Regions from separate parts of the Candidatus Pantoea soli genome, predicted to be linked through region 2. Evidence: predicted binding sites of a transcription regulator. Region 2 holds the regulator's gene; the other holds the start of a gene.
What was found. Region 2 encodes LexA, which represses DNA repair genes until DNA is damaged. Its sites were predicted from a motif close to TNCTGTATGTACATACAGNA; they were not measured.

Region 1 (3,415 bases), 1.3 Mb from region 2:
TTTTTCGGGATAAACGACAACAGCAGCTGCGGCGTGCTGAGATCAGCCACTTTACCGGCATAGTTGCTCTGAATAGCGCTGAGACGTGCTGTCTCCTGTGCGCCCTGTACCAGGCCTTCCGCACTCAGGTGGAACAGCCCGGTCACCAGCACCCCGACCAGCGCCGAAATTGCGGTGGTAAACAGCAGCACGCCGATGGTCAGCACGCTGATTTTACCCAGCGAAGAGGCATTATGCAGACGCGCAACGGCGCTCAGTATGGACGCAAACACCAGCGGCATCACGATCATCTGCAGTAGCTGCACATAACCGTTACCCACAATGTTGAACCAGCTGATGGAGTCTTTCACCACCGGGTTGTTTTCGCCATAAATCGTCTGCAGCGCCAGGCCAAACACCACGCCTAGTACCAGACCGGTGAGCACGCGCTTTGACAGGCTCCAGCTCTGGTTGCCCACGCGATTCAGCACCACCAGCAGGGCGACGAACGCCACGATATTAATAATCAGAGGAAAATCCATGCTTAACTCCAGAGATATGCCGCGGCCCCAATTGGCAGAGGCACGTAATACAGTCAGGTTCCTTAAAGGAATGTCAGGGATGTTAGCAGTTGATCAAAGGGCAGGCTTATACCCAAAAAGAATGGCTTATAACTATCGCGTTGAATTTGTGGCTTTATTGACCGTTATGGAGAGTAATCAGCCGGCCGACGCCATTTTGCAGGGTATTGAACAGCTGCTCAGGCCAGCCGTTAGCACCAAAAGAGGGCATGCCAGGCGGGAACCACAGGGCGTAGCCGACCAGCGCGAGGCACAGTGCCCGCTCCAGCTGGTTACCCTTCTGACTGCTCAGCAGCGGCAGGCGGAAGCGCCAGCGGCACGGCCACAGCAGCGGCACACCGGCCGGGGTCAGCATATCGGCGACGATGTGGCTCAGGTAGCCCAGCGTCAGGCCCTGCAGGACATCGGCTGGCAGGAAACCGTCGGCGGGCACGTTAATCTGAAACAGCCATAACCCGAGCGCCACCGCCAGCAGGCTATGCGTAAATCCGCGATGGCCAAACGCCCGGGCGATAGGGTGTGACAGCCAGCGCAGACGCTGGCCCAGCAGGGATTTCGGATGATCAATATCCGGCAGCAGACAGGTCAGCAGCGTCGCGGGCACCAGATGCCACCAGTCGGCCGCTGCCATAACCGGTGTCAGTTCAGCACGTTTAGCAAAAATCGCACTGGCGATGGCAAAAATGATGTGGCCTTCGGCCGTCATGATAAAACCTGGCTGCAAAAACTGTCGATGCATCCAGTATAGGGATTTATCCAGTAAATGAGAACGGTGACGCTGTAACGAAGAGTGAATTTTTTTGCCGCACCTGAACAGCGCGGATGCCTGTCCGGGCGCTGCGCCCGCTACCGTGCCAGCCAGCCGCCATCCACCGCCAGCGTATAGCCGTTGACATAGTCGGACGCGCGCGAAGCCAGAAAAACAACCGGCCCCATCATATCCTCTGGCTGACCCCAGCGTCCGGCGGGGATGCGGCTCAGAATTTCCTGCTGACGCGCCGCGTCGTTGCGCAGCGCCGTGGTGTTATTGGTAGCCATGTAGCCCGGTGCAATGGCATTCACGTTAATGCCATAAGGTGCCCATTCGTTGGCCATCAGCCGGGTCAGGCCGAGCACGGCGCTTTTTGAGGCCGTATAGGAGGGCACGCGAATCCCCCCCTGAAAAGAGAGCATGGACGCGATATTGATAATTTTCCCGCCGTTGCCCTGCGCAATGAACTGACGCGCCACCTGTTGCGACAGGAAAAAGACACTTTTGCTATTGATGTTCATTACCGCATCCCAGTCCTGTTCACTGAAGGTCAGGGCGTCCGCGCGCCGGATAATCCCGGCGTTGTTGATCAGGATATCAAGGCGTCCGGCGAGCCTTATTGCCTGTTCCACCACCTGCGGGACGATAGCGGGCTGCGTCAGATCGGCCTGAATTGACCAGAAACGCCGCCCCTGTGCAGCGACCTGTTCCGCGGTATCACCCGGGCCGGCGCGGTTAACGCCAATAATGTCGCAGCCTGCCTGCGCCAGGCCGAGCGCCATGCCCTGACCCAGGCCGGTGTTGCAGCCGGTAATCAGGGCAATTTTACCTTCCAGATTAAACGCGTTAAGCATGCGGCCTTCCTCTTCAGTGCAGTGGATAAGGCATCTTAGTCACCGTGAAGCCGTGCTTCAATAAAAATGAAACGCTATTTTAATTATTTGTGAGGCAGGTCAGGCAGGGACAGTGCTGGGCCGCGCCGCGCGATAACCGCCAGCCCGGCAGGCGGCGGCAGAGATGGGAAAGGCTAGTTGAACAGATGTGCGGCCTGCAGCTGGGTTAAATCGTCCAGCTTCACATTGGCCAGGGACCAGCGCGCGTCGTCGCGGTGTGCGGCTGCCGGAACCACAATGGCGCGCATCCGCGCGGCCTTACAGGCAATCATGCCGTTAAAGGAGTCTTCCAGCGCCACGCAGTTGAGTGGATCAACGCCCAGTTTTGCTGCCGCATCCAGATAGACCTGCGGATGCGGCTTGCTATAAGGCAGCGCTTCGGCAGAGGCAAGGGCAGTAAAATAGTGGCGCAGGTTGAACATCTCCAGCACGCGCTCCAGCATGGCGAGCGGTGAAGCCGATGCCAGCGCAATCTGCAGGCCCTGCTGCTGGCACAGCTGCAGCGCCTGTTCCACGCCCGGCAGCAGCGGACGGCGCGCTTCCACCAGTTCCAGCGCCCGCGCAATGATGCGCTGCGTGACTTCCGCCTGGTCCGGGCCTTGCCACGGCAGCGCTTCGTACCACATCCGCACGGTCTGATCGATACGCAGACCCAGCGTGTCCGGCAGTTCATGCCGGCGGCTGATATCCACCTGCAGGCTGGCGAAAATCTCCAGTTCAGCCTGATCCCACAGCGGTTCCGAATCAATTAGTAAACCATCCATATCAAAAATAGCGGCCAGTACGGGACGACGATAAGACATAACACAGCTCCGTTGATGATTTGCTCTACCTTAACATGACGATGGCGGAAAACCGACGCACGCCAGGTAACGCATTTATCAGGAAAATTTACCGCAGTGCAGGTAGACTTAGGGCAAATCTACTGTTCGTGAAGGGACGACACTATGACGTATCAACAGGCTGGCCGCATCGCCATCCTCAAGCGCGTGGCTGGCTGGGTTATTTTTATTCCGGCACTGCTGTCCACACTGATTTCCATCCTTGGCTTCATGTTTAAGCACAGCGAAAAACAACCTGGCATTGATGCGGTGATGCTCGACTTTGTGCACGTCATGGTCGATATGGTGAAATTTAATACCCCGTTTTTGAATTTTTTCTGGCAAAACTCACCGGTACCGGAGTTCAGCGGCAGTGCGAACCTGGGCTTC
Region 2 (3,415 bases):
GGCCGGCGGGCCAGAAGTTCAGGTTAATCCCGGCGGCAATGTGCGGCGGCACCAGTCCCTGGTGATACAGCACATAGGAGAGCAGCAGGTAGTCCATGTGGCTGCGGTGACAGGGCACATAGACGATTTCATGGCCGTCCTGCGCCAGCTGGCGCACGCGCTCGCCACCGTTGACGTTGATGCCCTGATAAAGTCGGCTCCACAGCCAGCCCATGACCCGATCCGTTACGCGAATCGCTTCATAGGAGAAGTCCGCTGCCACTTCTTCCATCATTTCAACGGCGTTCTGCTGCGCTTTCTCATGCGAAATCTTCTTGCTGCGCGCTTCATCTTCTACCGCTTTTTCAATCGCTTTGGACTGCAGCAGCTTATTGAATAGATCCTGACGCGCCGGCAGACGCGGGCCCACCGCCGCCAGCCGCTGACGGGCAAAATGAATACGCGCCACGCGTGCCAGTTTCTGCGCAATCGACTTATCCGTACCGTGTTCGGTCGCCATCTGGCGCAGGGAAACGGTTGGCGAGAAGCGCACAAAGCTGTCGCGGCCGTGCCATAAAATGGCGAAGAACTTCTGTACCCCATTCAGAATGCGCAGATGAGGCGTCTCTTCGCCCTGCACCTCACGCCCTGGCGCACGGCCGAACATCACGGCCACCGGCAGCATCTGCACATCCAGCCCGGGGTTACTGCGATGCAAATCCAGATAGTCGTGGAACAGCTTTACCGACTCCGGATTGGCGACAAAATAGGGGAATACGCGCGGACCGTCGTGAATAAACACATGACGCGGCAGCAGCGCACCATCGATCTCCAGCGGCGCCAGCGGATCGGGCAGATCGAGTTTCAGACATTGAGCGCGCAGCGTCAGCAGATCTGCCTTTGAATCATAAGGCAAAACATACATCACCGGGCGGGTCGGATCGATGCCGTGTTCTGAAATCGGATCGGTCGGAATGACCTTACTTTTTACCAAAATAGAGAGTGGTAAATTCAACAATTTGTAATAGAGTTTACGCCAACCTGACATAGACAACTTGAAGCCTCTTGTTAGCAAAGCGCGGCAAGCATACCAGAAAGTGCAGCGAAGATCTGTGGCCTGACCATTTCGCGCTGCCCAGACATTGACGTCAAAACCACTTAAGGGTTCCACATACATGGCAAATAACGTCACCGGTATTCAGAGAATTGTAAAAGCAGCCGGTTACTCGTGGCAGGGGCTGCGTGCAGCCTGGCAGCATGAAGCTGCGTTTCGCCAGGAGGCTATCGCTGTGCTGGTTGCCATTGTCATCGCCTGCTGGCTGGACGTGGAAGCGATAACGCGCGTGCTGCTGATTGGTTCTGTCGTACTGGTGATGATTGTAGAAATCCTTAACAGCGCCATTGAAGCCGTAGTGGACCGTATCGGCCAGGAGCGGCATCCGCTGGCAGGCCGTGCGAAAGATATGGGCTCTGCGGCGGTTCTGCTGGCCATTCTACTGGCGCTGTTTGTCTGGATCACGCTGCTCTGGTCGCATTTGCGATAAACATTCCGGATTCATCAAACCGCTGATTTTTCCCCCGGTTTCGGTTTTCATTTCGCCAATACCTGTATATACTCACAGCGACTGTATAAACAACCAGGGGGCGGGATGAAAGCGTTAACCAGCAGGCAGCAACAGGTCTATGATCTGATTCGCGACCATATTAATCAGACGGGCATGCCGCCAACGCGTGCTGAAATTGCTTCGCAACTCGGCTTCCGCTCGCCGAATGCTGCCGAAGAGCACCTTAAAGCCCTGGCGCGTAAAGGCGTCATTGAAATTGTCTCTGGTGCGTCACGCGGCATTCGCCTGCTGATGGAAGAAGAGGTCAGCGAAGGCCTGCCGCTGATCGGTCGCGTCGCTGCCGGTGAGCCTCTGCTGGCGCAGGAGCACATCGAAACGCACTATCAGGTGGATGCAAACCTGTTCAAACCTTCGGCGGATTTCCTGCTACGCGTCAGCGGCATGTCGATGAAAGATATCGGTATTATGGATGGCGATCTGCTCGCTGTGCATAAAACCCAGGAAGTGCGTAACGGCCAGGTTGTCGTGGCGCGCATTGACGACGAAGTCACCGTAAAACGCTGGAAGAAGCAGGGCTCCATTGTGCAGCTGCTGCCGGAGAACAGCGATTTCCAGCCCATCGTCGTGGATACCCGTGAACAGTCGCTGACGGTCGAAGGCCTTGCCGTAGGTATTGTGCGTAACGGTGAGTGGCTCTGATCGTCACGTTGCAGTAATCCCCCCGCTGTGGCAGCACGCGTGTGCTGCCCGCAGTCTGCCTTTTTACGCCTCCTGAACCCCTCTGTGCAGCCTTATGCGCTATCAGCAGGCTGACGATCGTCAACAAGGGAATGCGCTGATGCGGCTGTTTTCCTCCTCCGATAAAGCACTGTGGCGGCTGGCGCTGCCGATGATCCTGTCGAATATCACCGTCCCGCTGCTGGGTGTGGCAGACACTGCCGTTATCGGCCATCTCGACAGTCCGGTTTATCTGGGTGGCGTCGCCACCGGCACCACCGCGACCAGTTTTATTTTTATGCTGCTGCTGTTCCTGCGCATGAGCACCACCGGGCTTACCGCTCAGGCGCTGGGCGCCGGCGATAAATCTGCGCTGGCCCGGTCGCTGGTGCAGCCGCTGCTGATTGCACTGCTTGCCGGGATGGTGCTGATGCTGCTGCGCCTGCCGGCCAGTAGGCTGGCAACCCTGCTGATGGGCGGCAGCGCGGAAGTGCAGCAGCAGGCACAAATCTTTATGCATATTCGCTGGCTGAGCGCTCCCGCCACGCTGGCAAATATGGTGATCCTGGGCTGGCTGCTGGGCGTGCAGTATGCGCGTGCGCCGGTGGTGCTGCTGATTGTCGGCAATCTGGTGAACATCCTGCTCGATCTGCTGCTGGTGCTGCACCTGCACTGGGGCGTAGCTGGCACCGCCGCCGCCACGGCGCTGGCGGAGTATGTCACGCTGGCAGTGGGTCTCTGGATGGTCGTCCGCGTGCTGGCCCTGCGCGGGATCACCTTTAGCCTGCTGAAACGCAGCTGGCGCGGCGATGCCGGCCGGTTGTTCCGGCTTAACCGTGACATTATGCTGCGCTCGCTAATGCTGCAGATCTGCTTTGCTTCGCTCACCATGCTGGGCGCGCGTATCGGGCCAGAAGTGGTGGCGGTTAACGCCGTCTTACTGATGTTTCTGACGTTTACCGCCTATGCGCTTGACGGTTTCGCTTACGCCGTGGAAGCCTGCTCGGGTGAGGCCACCGGTGCGCGCGATCGTGAGCGTTTACTGGCTGTCTGGCAGGCCGCCTGTCGTCAGGCGGGCATCGTCGCTCTGCTGTTTGCCGCTATTTATGCCTGCAGCGGCGCGCAGATTGTGGCCCTGCTGACCTCCCTTACCT

Region 1: the regulator LexA is predicted to act here: its motif matches at 1,286-1,305, upstream of D8B20_RS07525 (metal-dependent hydrolase).

What each region holds. Positions count from the first base shown of each region.
Region 1 covers NZ_CP032702.1:1,616,154-1,619,568, forward strand. Annotated here, with positions in the region: gene D8B20_RS07520 (L-cystine transporter) at 1-521, opposite strand, end outside; gene D8B20_RS07525 (metal-dependent hydrolase) at 676-1,266, opposite strand; gene kduD (2-dehydro-3-deoxy-D-gluconate 5-dehydrogenase KduD) at 1,407-2,165, opposite strand; gene hxpB (hexitol phosphatase HxpB) at 2,339-3,007, opposite strand; gene D8B20_RS07540 (YniB family protein) at 3,152-3,415, shown strand, end outside.
Region 2 covers NZ_CP032702.1:314,523-317,937, forward strand. Annotated here, with positions in the region: gene plsB (glycerol-3-phosphate 1-O-acyltransferase PlsB) at 1-1,027, opposite strand, end outside; gene D8B20_RS01395 (diacylglycerol kinase) at 1,155-1,523, shown strand; gene lexA (transcriptional repressor LexA) at 1,629-2,243, shown strand; gene dinF (MATE family efflux transporter DinF) at 2,383-3,415, shown strand, end outside.